2 regions of the Neorhizobium sp. T6_25 genome follow, and region 2 is predicted to be linked to the other one. Evidence: riboswitches for the same ligand, from Rfam matches in the RefSeq annotation. Region 2 holds a riboswitch; the other holds the start of a gene.
The links. A riboswitch is a leader RNA that binds a small molecule or an ion and turns the genes downstream of it on or off. The one in region 2 is predicted to bind S-adenosylmethionine.
Positions count from the first base shown of each region.

Region 1 (6,770 bases), on a different contig from region 2:
TTCGAGGCAGAACCCGGCGAACGGACCATAGTGGCGGCCATCGAGACCCTCTGCGGGTATCTGCTGCAGCTTGAAGGCGGCATAAAGCTGCACGCCCGGCTCGGTGGTGCGAACTTCCAGCGACACGCCGGAATGGATGCTGCGCGCCAAAGCCACGGAACGCTTGGCCGTACGTTCCGGCGACAGGCAGAAATTGTGATCGAACAGGACCTGGGCATCGCCGTCGAACCGTTTCATCGGCCCCATGTCGCGCAGGTCAAAGGGCGTGCCTGCGACCGCCATCAGCTCGCCGGTCGGCACCTGCTTGTCGTCAAAGACGAGCACATGGTCGGCGGCGATCATGATGTCGTGATCGAGTGCGTCCTCGCGACCGTCGAGATTGAAATAGGTATGCTGGCAGATATTGGCGAGCGTCGGCTGATCCGTGGTGGATTGGTAGACGACGGAAAGAACGCCGTCGCTCTTGAGGTGGTAGGTCGCCGTGACCGTGCAGTCTCCCGGATAGCCGGCACGGCCGTCGGGATCGGTGATCCTCAGCACCACCTTGTCGGCAGCATGTTCGACGATCGTCCAGTTGCTGCGGCCGATGCCGTCCGAACCGCCATGGAGATGGGTCACGCCCCGCTCGTTCAGTTCCAGCTGATATTGCTTTCCGTCCAGCGTGAAACGACCACCGCCGATACGGTTGGACGAACGGCCGGGCGTCGCGCCGAAATAGGGAGAATGGTTCAGGTAATCGTCAAACTGTTCGAAGCCGAGCACGAGCGGCGGCTGGTGGTCGTCGAGCCTGAGGTCCTGGATCACCGCGCCCCAGGTGATGACGCTCGCAGTGAGCCCGCCGCCGGAGATCCTGACACGATAGACGGTTTCGCCCTTTTCCGTGGTGCCGAAAACTTCGAAATTCTGGTCCGCCATGAGATTGCTCCTCCACCGATATGTTTGCGGCAACCTGCGCGATTTGGCGGCGACCCGCAACGCCGCGGAGAAGAAAAAAGGCTTTAGCGCGTGAGCGCACGCGTCGCCTGTTCCAGTCCACCGAGCGTCAGCGGGAACATCCGCTCGGTCATCAGCTGCCGCATGAAGCCGATCGAGGTCGTATGGCTCCAATGGTCCTGCGGCACCGGGTTGAGCCAGACGCAGCGGTGGAAATGCTCGGTGACGCGCCTTATCCAGGCCTCGCCCGGCTCCTGGTTCCAGTGCTCCACGGAGCCGCCCGCATGGGTGATCTCATAGGGGCTCATCGAGGCATCTCCGACGAAGATCACCTTGTAGTCGGCGCCATAGCTGCGGATCAGGTCGAGCGTCGGCGTCCGGTCGGATCGGCGGCCGTTCTCCTTCCACACGCCTTCATAGAGGCAGTTGTGGAAGTAGAAATGCTCCATATGCTTGAACTCGGCGCGGGCTGCCGAGAACAGCTCCTCGACTACCCGGATATGGTCGTCCATCGAGCCGCCGACATCGAAGAACATCAGCAGCTTCACGGCGTTGCGCCGTTCGGGCCGGGTCTGAACGTCGAGATAACCGTGTTCGGCGGTGGAGCGGATCGTGCCGGCCAGGTCGAGTTCCTCGACCGCCCCCTCCCGCACCCAGCGGCGCAGCCGCTTCAGCGCCAGCTTGATGTTGCGGGTGCCGAGCTCCACCTTGTCGTCGAAATCGGCAAACTCCCGCTTGTCCCACACTTTTACCGCCCGGCGATGGCGGGACTGGTCCTGGCCGATCCGCACACCTTCCGGATTATAGCCGTAGGCACCGAAAGGTGACGTGCCGCCGGTGCCGATCCATTTCGAGCCGCCCTGATGCCGGCCCTTCTGCTCCTCCAGCCGCTGGCGCAAGGTCTCCATCAGCTTCTCGAAACCGCCGAGCGATTCGACGAGCTTCTTCTCATCGTCGGTCAGATGTTTCTCGGTGAGCCTGCGCAGCCATTCTTCGGGAATATTGGCGACGTCCAGGCCAGGCTCCCCGGAGACCGCCTCGAGCCCGCGGAAAAAGGACGAAAAGACCCGGTCGAACTTGTCGATATGCCGCTCGTCCTTCACCAGCGCGGTGCGGGCGAGAAAGTAGAAGGCCTCCACATCGAAATCCGCGATCCCTTCCTCCATGCCTTCGAGAAGGTCGAGGAACTCCCGGAGCGTCACCGGGATCTTCGCTTCCTTGAGGTGAAGGAAGAAGGGAATGAACATCGCGTCGAAACCTATTCGGTACCGATCTTCTCCAGGTCGTAAGGGGTCGTCTGGTAGATCTCGTTGATCCAGTTGCCGAACAGAAGATGTGCATGGCTGCGCCAACGGTTCAAGGGCGTCAGCGTATCGTCGTTATGCGGGAAGTAGTTATGCGGCATCTTGATCGGCACGCCGGCATTGACGTCCCTGAAATATTCGTCGGCCAGCGAGGTCGAATCGTATTCCACATGGTTGAACATGTAGAGCCGCTTGCCGGCTTTCTCATGCACCAGGCAGATGCCCATTTCCTCGGATTCCATCAGGATTTCGAGGTCCGGGTTCTTCTCGATGTCGGCGCGGCGGACTTCCGTCCAGCGCGACACCGGAACCTGGAAATCGTCCGAAAAGCCGTTGAGATAGATCGAGGACGGCACCAGGTTGCGGTGGCGATAGACGCCGAACGCTTTTTCCTTGAGCTCGTATTTCGGCACACCATGGAAATGGTAGATCGCCGCCATCGCGCCCCAGCAGACATTCATGGTCGAATGTACGTTGGTCGCCGTCCAGTCGAGGATTTGTCTCATCTCGTCCCAATAGGTGACGTCCTCGAAGGGAAGCGTCTCGATCGGCGCGCCTGTGATGATGAAACCGTCGAACTTGCGGTGTTTCACCTCTTCCCAGGTCTCGTAGAAGGACAGGAGGTGATCTTCCGAGGTGTTCTTGGCCTTGTGGCCGCCGACGCGGATCAGCGAGAACTCGACCTGCAGGGGCGAGGCGCCGACGAGGCGCGCCATCTGCAGCTCGGTCTTGATCTTGTTCGGCATGAGATTGAGGAGCCCGATCTGCAGCGGACGAATGTCCTGGCGTACAGCCATGGTTTCGGTCAGCACCCGCACGCCTTCGGAAACGAGCGTAGTGAATGCGGGCAGCGTATCGGGAATTTTGATCGGCATGTCTCAACCCAACAAAAATAAAACCGGCGGCAAAATAAATCGCGACCGGTCCGTGGGAAGACATCTTCTCGCGGCCCTTTAGCGACTTTTTTAACGTGGCTGCAAGCCGGCCGGCCAAATCACCACGAATTCTCGAAAGCTCAAATACGCCTTGCTACGACCGGCGTCAATGGGAGCATAATCTTCCGCTCAGCGCTCCCGCCGCGCCAGGAAGGCCATCCGCTCGAAGAGATGCACGTCCTGCTCGTTCTTGAGGAGAGCGCCATGCAGCTTCGGCAGCGCGGTCTTGACGTCGCCACGCAGGTCCGACGGATCGACATCGTCCGAGACCAGCAGCCGGATCCAGTCGAGCGCTTCGGAGGTCGAGGGCTTCTTCTTCAGCCCCGGCATCTCGCGGATCTCGTAGAACTGCGTCAGCGCGTTGCGCACCAGCGCCTGCTTGATACCGGGATAATGGACCTCGACGATGCGGGCGAGCGTATCCACGTCAGGGAAGCGGATATAGTGGAAGAAACAGCGGCGCAGGAAGGCGTCCGGCAGTTCCTTCTCGTTGTTGGAGGTAATGATGACGATCGGCCGGACCTTGGCGCGCACCATCTCGCCGGTCTCGTAGACATGAAATTCCATGCGATCGAGTTCCTGCAGCAGGTCGTTCGGGAACTCGATATCGGCCTTGTCGATCTCGTCGATCAACAGGACGAGCTTCCTCTCGGAGGCAAAGGCCTGCCACAGCTTGCCGCGGCGGATATAGTTGGCCACGTCGTGGACGCGTTCGTCGCCGAGCTGGCTGTCGCGCAGCCGCGAGACGGCGTCGTATTCGTAGAGCCCCTGCTGTGCCTTGGTGGTGGACTTGATGTTCCACTCGATCAGATCGAGCCCGAGGGCGGCGGCCATCTGCCGCGCAAGCTCGGTCTTGCCGGTGCCGGGCTCGCCTTTCACCAGCAGCGGACGTTCGAGCCGGATCGCAGCGTTGACCGCCACCATCAGATCCTTGTCGGCAATATAGTCCGCTGTACCCTGAAACTGCATCTCGTGATCCTGATCGGTAAAACGCGCCGCAAACTAAAAGCTCACCCGTGACGGCGCAACAGCTTTCCCTTTCCACCGGCTTTGCGCTATGGGCAATGCGCATGACCCATTCGACCTTCACCATTCTGCTCGGCGGCAACTTGCGCGTCACCGACCGCCTGCGGGACACGATCGCCGGCAGCCGCTTCATCGCGGCCGATAGCGGCATGCGCCATGCGGCAGCGCTCGGCGTGAAGCCGGAACTCTGGGTCGGCGATTTCGATTCCTCCGACGCCGCGCTGATCGCGCAGTTCCCGCAGGTCGAACGGCAGGCCTTTCCGCCGGCCAAGAACGAGACTGACGGCGAGATCGCGACGGCCGAAGCCATCGAACGCGGCGCGACAGGGCTGATCCTTGCCGGCGCGCTCGGCGGCGAGCGCAGCGACCACGCGCTTCAGCATCTCTTTCACGCCATGAGCCTGGCCGAACGCGACCTCGACATCCTGCTGACGTCGGGCGACGAGGAGGCCGTGCCGCTGCTGCCGGGCATAAGGACACTGGACCTGCCCAAGGGTTCGCTGTTTTCGGTCATCGGCTTTTCCGACCTGGAGGGGCTCGATATCATCGGCGCACGTTATCCGCTCGACAACTTCTCACTCCCCTTCGGCTCCTCGCGCACCGTCTCGAACGTTGCAGAAGGCCGGGTGGAATTCCATTTGAGGAAAGGCAAGGCGATGATCCTCGCCCGCCCCCACGACTTTACAGGAGCCTGACTGTTGGCGCCCCCAATTCTGAAACTTGACGATATTTTCCTGAGCTTCGGCGGCGCGCCGCTTCTCGCCGGCGCCGGCATGCAGGTGGAGCCGGGCGACCGCATCTGCCTCGTCGGCCGCAACGGTTCCGGCAAATCGACGCTGATGAAGATCGCCGCCGGCATGGTCGAGCCCCAGTCGGGCGAGGTGTTCCGCCATCCGTCCTCGACCATCCGCTATCTCGAACAGGCGCCGGATTTCGCCGATTATTCGACGGTACAGGCCTATGCCGAAGCAGGCCTCGGCCCGGGCGACGATCCCTATCGCGTCACCTATCTGCTCGAACATCTGGGCCTCACCGGCCAGGAACACCCGAACACGCTCTCCGGCGGAGAATCCCGACGCGCAGCACTTGCCCGCGTCATGGCGCCCGAACCGGACATCCTGATGCTCGACGAGCCGACCAACCATCTCGACCTGCCGACCATCGAATGGCTGGAAGAGGAGCTGCGCAAGACGAGAAGCGCGCTCGTGGTGATCTCGCACGACAGGCGCTTCCTCGAAAAGGTCTCGAATGCCACCGTCTGGCTCGATCGCGGCACGTCGCGACGCCTCAACCGCGGTTTCGGCGAGTTCGAAGCGTGGCGCGACGAGGTGCTGGAGGCGGAAGAGCTGGAACAGCACAAGCTCGGCAAGGCGATCGAGCGCGAGGAGCACTGGCTGCGCTACGGCGTGACGGCGCGCCGCAAGCGCAACATGCGCCGCCTCGGCGAGCTGCAGACGATGCGCGGCAATTACCGCGGCCACAAGGGACCGCAGGGCACGGTGCAGGCGAGCGTCAGCGAAGGCCGTGAATCCGGCAAGCTGGTCATCGAGGCCGAAAACATCACCAAGAGCTACGACGAGCGGATCATCGTCGCGCCGTTCTCGATCCGCGTGCATCGCGGCGACTGCATCGGTCTCGTCGGCCCGAACGGTGCCGGCAAGACCACGCTTCTGAAGATGCTGACCGGCCAGCTGGCGCCCGACACCGGCACCGTCAAGCTCGGCACCAACCTGGAAATCGCCACGCTCGACCAGAAGCGCGAGGACCTGGACCCCGAGGACACGCTGTCCCACTATCTGACGGATGGACGCGGCGAAACGCTGCTGGTCAACGGCGAACAGCGGCATGTCGCAGGCTACATGAAGGATTTCCTGTTCCAGCCGGAGCAGATCAGGACACCGATCAAGAACCTGTCCGGCGGCGAGCGCGCCCGGCTGATGCTCGCCCGCATCATGGCCCGGCCGTCCAACCTCCTGATATTGGACGAACCGACCAACGACCTCGACATCGAGACGCTGGACCTGCTGCAGGAAATCGTCGCCGGCTATACCGGCACCGTCATCCTCGTCAGCCACGACCGCGATTTTCTCGACCGCACCGTGACCTCGACCATCGCCCCCGCCAACCCGGATGCACCGGACGGCCGCTGGATCGAATATGCCGGCGGCTACACGGATATGCTGGCACAGCGCAAGGGCGCGCTGGAGGAACGGCGCCGCACGGAAAAAGCCGACAGGGCAAAAACCGACGCTGCGGCACCGGTTTCCGGCACCCCCAAGGGCAAAGGCAAGCTTTCCTTCAAGCAGAAATTCGCGCTCGAGAACCTGCCGAAGGAAATGGCCAAAGCCGAAGCCGAGATCGCCGCCCGCGAGAAGAAAATGGCCGACCCCAACCTCTTCACCAAGGATCCCGCCGCCTTCAACAATCTGGCCGCGGAGATGGAAAAGCTGCGCCAAAGCATCAGCAAAATGGAAGAAGAATGGCTGGAACTCGAAATGCTGCGTGAGGAAATCGAAGGCTAATTTGCGATTTGTTAAGCTTAACAAATAGTTAGCTGAAAAAATATTTGTCG
Region 1 is NZ_PVBL01000012.1:44,335-51,104, forward strand. Features, by position in the region: gene C5L10_RS17405 (aldose epimerase family protein) at 1-915, opposite strand, end outside; gene C5L10_RS17410 (VWA domain-containing protein) at 999-2,180, opposite strand; gene metA (homoserine O-succinyltransferase) at 2,192-3,112, opposite strand; SAM riboswitch at 3,171-3,248, opposite strand; gene C5L10_RS17420 (MoxR family ATPase) at 3,302-4,141, opposite strand; gene C5L10_RS17425 (thiamine diphosphokinase) at 4,237-4,893, shown strand; gene C5L10_RS17430 (ABC-F family ATP-binding cassette domain-containing protein) at 4,897-6,720, shown strand.
Region 1: it holds a riboswitch for S-adenosylmethionine, as region 2 does, so the genes downstream of both, metA (homoserine O-succinyltransferase) here and C5L10_RS26395 (O-succinylhomoserine sulfhydrylase) in region 2, are expected to answer to the same signal.

Region 2 (6,770 bases):
GCCGCCAAACAAGCGTGCGAGGGTGCGCTCTTCCATAGTCGTTCGAGCTCCGTAGCTCGCGAGGCATTCATAGCAGCCGCCATTGAGGCATATGTTCTTGCCTAGTGCGGCGTGTGCATGGCTGTTCGTCCTGACTTCGCCCTTGTTCCCGGGGACAACCCGCGGCCCAACGTCGGTCTCCCGACGTAGCTGCCTACCTTTCGCGGAAGGCGTTTCGCTGACCCCCGCAATGGGCATTGGCCGCCGTTTTCAGCACTAAATCCCGTAGAGGTAGATCTCGTTCCCTATGACCACCCCCAGCTAGATCAGACGTCAGCCCACCGCATTCTCATAGTCGAACGTAATCAAAATGGCTTGTGCCGAAGCATCATGCACCCCGTCAACCCTGATGCCATGCGTCTGCAGTTCCAGTACACGACTTTGAAATTCGAGCGATTTCAGCTGTTGGCCAGCCTGCAGAATGCCTCCGTCAAATCTGAGATCGAGCCTGTCACCCATCATGTGCGATGCTCCCGCTCCGCCGCTCCTGATGAGTTCAACTCCACGCTTCGTCACTTGGATCGTTCCGACATAAAGTTCGCCCAGACCGGCATGCTTTCCGATGATGGAATTTATGACGTCGTCGCTCAGAAGCATCAGCAATGCGTTCTTTGCCTTTTGCTGTATCTCCCGTCGCTCCGCGTTCGCGCGATCCGAGGCCTGCTGCAGTTCGGCTTCTCTTTGGGCTCGAGCAGCAGTTACCGTGGCCGCGATGCGCTGTCTCAGGCCAGTGGCGGGGTCTCCCGCCGATTTGACCATCGGGCGGTTGCCCAGAGCCTCCGCCGGGTGTGAATTCTCGGCAATATTTACAACCTGTCCATCGAACGCAGTCGGTTTCATGATGCTTTAGCCTTGTTGGTGGGTCTTCCGAATTCCGGAGCAGGAAACTTGGCCTCCGCGAGCATAGCGACCTGCGTTGCCGAAGCACCTAACTTGAGAAAAAGCCGCTCAGCTTCCACTTCACCCAATCGGTATTTTTTCGCAAACTCGTAAGCCGCGGCTCGTGATCCGTCCAAACGTGGTTGTACGGCTTCGAATTTTATCATCGAGAATTCTCCTAAGGCCCTTCAAGGGGTTTCGGATGCAGTGGTGGCGCGAGCGGCGATTGTGTTCATAGGCTCTGATCACCGCGTGCTGACGGCCGCGCGACCTATCGAAAGTGTATTGCCACGATGACCGTCTCCACCTTTGCCGGGGATTTGGAAACAGCCTGTTGAAGATCGCTGGTGAAGGTCGCGATGCCGCAGCGGCGCGGGAGCGAATTGCCGATGAATGCAATTTTCCTGAGTTGGGTCATGGTCATGCCTCCGTTGAGCGGAATGGCAAGCCCGCCGGTTGTTGGTGGTGAATGAGTGCCTGTTCAAGATGCCGGGACGCTGGCTTGGCGGTGCGTATGTCGAGATTGCGTAGAAGGCCGGGCCTTGGTTGCGCGTCGGCATAGGCAAGCAGGGCAGTCAGTCCTTCGCTCCCGGCCTTGATGTGGGCGTGCGAAGCGTCGGCAAACAACGCATCTCCGATGCCGGCATAAGTGCTTCCGACGTCCATCTCACCGGCGATCACCAGCACCCAAGTTTCGCATTCCGCGTTCAACTCCCAGTTCGAGTCTGCGGGAAGGTTGACCCGTTCGAGGACGAAGAAAGGACAGGAGACCAGTTGTGTCCTGACCTCTGTGAGGTCCACCGGAATTGCCTGGACCTTCGCCGGCTCTAGATCCGCAGCCGCGACGGCCTGCTCCACATGCAGTTCGCGCTCGCGGCCATAGTCGAAAAGACGAAATGTCGTATCGCTTCTCTGCTGAATCTCCGCGATAACAAGCCCGGCGCCAATGGCGTGAATGGTTCCGGCCGGGACGAAAATGACGTCGCCCGCGATGGCATCCCGCCAATCCACGATATCGGCTATGGAGCCATCAAGGATCGCATTGCGCAGTTCCGGCTGAGTTAGCCTCCTCGTCAACCCAACGGCAACCTGAGCCCCCGGTTCCGCTGAGAGAATATACCATGCTTCAGTCTTTCCGTTTCCCATGCCGAGCGATTGCGCAAGGCCGTCGTCGGGATGGACCTGGATCGAGAGGGCCTCTTTTGTAAAGAGCAGCTTGAGAAGCAGAGCAGGATCGGGCGACTGCGCGTCGGCGCGCTCGAACCAAAGTTCACCGATCGCGTCGTCGTTGCGTGTCTTCGTCCAGGGCTGGAGATCGTGGCTGCCCCAGGGTTTGCGCGCAATCCGCACGCCGGCCTGTTCGATTGCCATTATGGAACTCCTTCATCGTACCGCTAAGATCGGGTCGATCTGAGGTCGGAGTCTCCTGCTGTGGGGTGGCGGGCAGTCCGTGAGGACTGATCAGAATCCGGCCAAAAAATTGCGGTCAGCCTGCGATTGCTTGGATCGGGGCGATTTCAAGAAAGAAGAAAAATAAATAAACTCGAAATCCAACTCAATATTTTTCGACTCGAATTTGCATATAAACGCATATCTCAAAAATGCAATGGCATGCGCCCTTGCATAAAATCTAAAGATGTCGGTAATATTTTGATATCGCTCAAAAAAACCTATGAATAACGATCGCGTAAACCAAGATATATTTATTGCCTTCCAAGAAGGATTGTTGGCTGCCTGAAAAACACCGATTTATTCTTTCAAGCTCGCGACCAGCCTTTTGCTTTCGCATTGCGAATTTGAATATCAGTCAACGGCATTACGGTATCGACTTCCTGACCGTCGCTGGATACCGTGATTTTTACCGTGAAAATTGCTGGCTGTCACCGCACGTCGTTGCGCGCGGGCGAGACCGAACGCCATATTCTTCGGGCACTTCGTTGCCTTTGTACCTTACTGGACATCGCTGGAAAGGTAGCTGGAGCGGGTGAAGGGCTTCATTGGAGCGGGTGAAGGGAATCGAACCCTCGTATTCAGCTTGGGAAGCTGCTGCTCTACCATTGAGCTACACCCGCGTCGGTCTGCAGATTTCCAACAGACGGCATCGACTGTCAAGCCGGAGGCGGTGTCAGACGCGAAAATGCTTCGACAGTTTCAGGCCCTGTGCCTGATAGTTCGAGCCGAGGCCTGCGCCGTACATGCCTTCGGGTTTTTCGAGCATGTGTTCGTAGACCAGGCGACCGACGATCTGGCCGTCTTCGAGGATGAAGGGTACTTCGTGGCTGCGCACTTCGAGCACCGCCCGGCTGCCCCGTCCCCCCGCCGCCTCGTGGCCGAAGCCGGGATCGAAGAAACCGGCATAGTGGACGCGGAATTCGCCGACCAGCGGATCGAAGGGCGTCATCTCGGCCGCATAGAGCGGCGGCACATGCACCGCCTCGCGCGAGACGAGGATATAGAACTCGTCGGGATCGAGGATCAGTTCGTTGCGGCCGCGGCTGTAAAGCGGCTCCCAGAAATCGAAGATGTCGTGTTGCGCCTTCTTGTCGACATCGACGACGGCCGTGTGGTGTTTGCCGCGATAACCGATCAGGCCGACGCTGTCGCCGGAAAGATCGATCGACAGGGCGATGCCGCCGCCCGAGACATTCGGCTTGGCGGAGGCGACCAGGGTTTCGTCGTTATGGAGTTGCAGAAGGTCCGGCTCGCCGAGCAGCGCGTTGCCGACGCGGAAACGGATCTGCGACAGGCGCGAACCGCGGCGCACCACGATCGGGAAAGTACGCGGCGAGATTTCAAGGTAGAGCGGGCCGGAATAACCGGCCGGGATCTTGTCGAATTCCTGCGCGTAATCTGTGATGACGCGGGTAAAAATATCGAGCCGACCGGTCGAGCTTTTCGGATTGGCGGAAGCAGACATGTTGGCCGGCAGGTCGAGCCGTTCCATCAGCGGCACGATATAGACGCAGCCGGTTTCCAGCACCGCGGCTTCGGAGAGGTCGATCACGTGTAGCTTCAGCCGATCGAGCTTGTCGGAGACCAGGCTCGTCGGGCCCGGCATGAAGCTCGCGCGGACGCGAAAAGCCTTGGCGCCGAGGCGCAGGTCGAGGCTGGCGGGCTGAACCTGATCCAGGTCGAGCTCCCGCTCGGAGATCAGCCGTCCACTGTCGAAAAGCGCCGCGATCGCGCGGTCCGCCAGAATTCCTGTTTCGCGAGCCATCATGTCTCTCTCAAGTTTCGAGGCGACAAAACCAAATGCGAGCCATTGACGCAAGCGGGGCGCGGCGCTATGCCAATCTTATCCCGTGGTGATTTGGCCGGTCGGCTTGCAGCCACGTTAAATAAGTGGCTAAAAAGACCGGGTGCGAAACCGGTCTGCTTATGCGACCGGTTTTTTTGTTCTGAAAGAGGACACGCATGACTAACAAATGGCGCCCGGCAACCCAACTCGTACACGGCGGCACGTTGCGTTCGCAATATGGCGAAACCTCGGAAGCGATCTTCCTGACCCAAGGCTTCGTCTATGACACGTCGGAAGCGGCCGAAGCCCGCTTCAAGGGCGAGACGGACGGTTTCATCTACGCGCGTTACGGCAGCCCCACCAACGACATGTTCGAAAAGCGCATGTGCATGCTGGAAGGCGCCGAAGACGCGCGCGCCACCGCCTCGGGCATGGCCGCTGTTACCGCCGCGATCCTCTGCCAGCTGAAGGCCGGCGACCATATCGTCGCGGCCCGCGCCCTGTTCGGCTCCTGCCGCTGGGTGGTCGAGACGCTCGCTCCGAAATACGGCATCGAATGCACGCTGGTCGACGGCCGCTTCCTTGAAAACTGGGAAAAGGCGATCACGCCGAAGACCAAGGTGTTCTTCCTGGAAAGCCCAACCAACCCGACGCTCGAAGTGGTCGATATTGCCGGCGTCGCCAAGCTCGCCAACCAGATCGGCGCCAAGGTCGTCGTCGACAACGTGTTTGCGACCCCACTCTACCAGAAGCCACTGGAACTCGGCGCGCATATCGTCGTCTACTCCGCGACCAAGCATATCGACGGCCAGGGCCGCTGCCTCGGCGGCGTCGTGCTTTCCGACAAGGCCTGGATCGACGAGAACCTGCACGACTATTTCCGCCATACCGGTCCGGCGATGTCGCCGTTCAATGCCTGGACGCTGCTGAAGGGCATCGAGACCCTGCCGCTGCGCGTCAAGCAGCAGACGGAAAGCGCGTCGAAGATCGCCGACTTCCTCGCCGATCAGAAACAGGTGGCCCGGGTCATCTATCCCGGCCGCAAGGACCATCCGCAGGCCGATATCATCGCCCGGCAGATGAAGGCCGGCTCGACGCTCGTCTGCTTCGAATTGAAGGGCGGCAAGGAAGCGGCCTTCAAGCTGCAGAACGCGCTGGAAATCGTCAAGATCTCCAACAATCTCGGCGATTCCAAGAGCCTGATTACCCATCCGGCGACGACGACGCACAAAAACCTCACGGACGAGGCCCGTGCCGAACTCGGCATCTCGCCCGGCACCGTGCGCCTGTCGGCCGGTATCGAGGACACCGACGACCTGATCGAGGATTTCGCCCGGGCGCTTTCTAAGGCCGGCGTGTAAGCGTTCGCTTTTCAAGATAGTGGCCGGGGTGGTGGATCGACCAGAAATTCACCATCCCGGTTATCCTTAACTTCAACAAATGCTCACACTCGGTTGTTCAAACCGCGAGATTTCTTGACGTTGCGGCGCCTCTGTACAATATCGAACCAAGTTAGATTTGTTGAGGTGTCGCATGTATCGCGCCCGGACAAGAGATATCGATGTCGCCGTCGAACCCTACTATCTGGAGGAGCAATCCAATCCGGAAGAGAGCCGCTATGTCTGGGGCTATCGCATCGTCATCGAAAACCATTCGACGCTCACCGTACAGCTGGTGCATCGCTACTGGCACATCACCGACCAGAACGGCATCGTCGACGAAGTGGACGGGCCGGGGGTCGTCGGCGAACAGCCGCGGCTGAAGCCGGGCGACAGCTACGAATATTCCTCGGGCTGTCCTCTCGACACACCATCCGGACTGATGTTCGGCCATTACGACATGCAGACCGATGAAGGCGAGACCTTCGAGGTGACGATCCCGGCCTTCTCGCTGGATTCGCCGGGCCTGATGCGCGTCCTCAACTAGACCGCGCTACCGACGACAACCTACAGGTTATGGGCAGCGTCGGTTTTTCTATTTGTTACCCCTTCCCTCCTGCGGCATCTTGACGTCGTCAACCGGTCTTTGGGAGGAGAACTTGATGACACGATCGATCAAGCGGGCCATTCTGCTGGCGCCCTGCGCATTTCTGGCGCTTGCGGCCTTCACCCCGGCACTCGCACAAAACAAGAGCAGTTTCATCGATCAGAAGGACAGGCCGGATTTCACTTCCGCCACCGTGTCGCCGCAGATCGCCTGCGGCATGCTGAACGGCCAATCCTTTGCCGAGGTCACGACGCTGAAGGCCACGCACGTGGCCGGCGTGGGAGCGGTCCCCGGCCATTGCCAGGTAACCGGCTATATCCGGCCGCAGGTTCGCTTCGAGATCACCCTGCCGGACAACTGGAACCGGCGGCTCTATATGTTCGGCAATGGCGGCTACGCGGGCGAGGATCTTGCCGCAGCGTCACGGGTCGCCACCCGCAATGCGGCGCTTTCGAAAGGCTTCCTCACCGTCCAGCAAAATACCGGCCACGATGCGGCCACCTACAAGCTCGGGGATTTTGCACAAGACCTTGACCTCTTGATCGACTACGGCTCACGCGCGGTGCATGTGACGGTCGACACCGCCAAGGCGATTGCCGCGCGTTATTACGACCGGCATCCCTCCTTC
Region 2 is NZ_PVBL01000026.1:846-7,615, forward strand. Features, by position in the region: gene C5L10_RS35010 (DUF982 domain-containing protein) at 1-105, shown strand, start outside; gene C5L10_RS26370 (hypothetical protein) at 313-879, opposite strand; gene C5L10_RS26375 (hypothetical protein) at 876-1,085, opposite strand; gene C5L10_RS26380 (class I mannose-6-phosphate isomerase) at 1,339-2,289, opposite strand; tRNA gene C5L10_RS26385 (tRNA-Gly) at 2,917-2,990, opposite strand; gene C5L10_RS26390 (2'-deoxycytidine 5'-triphosphate deaminase) at 3,044-4,138, opposite strand; SAM riboswitch at 4,211-4,289, shown strand; gene C5L10_RS26395 (O-succinylhomoserine sulfhydrylase) at 4,333-5,517, shown strand; gene apaG (Co2+/Mg2+ efflux protein ApaG) at 5,690-6,082, shown strand; gene C5L10_RS26405 (tannase/feruloyl esterase family alpha/beta hydrolase) at 6,198-6,770, shown strand, end outside.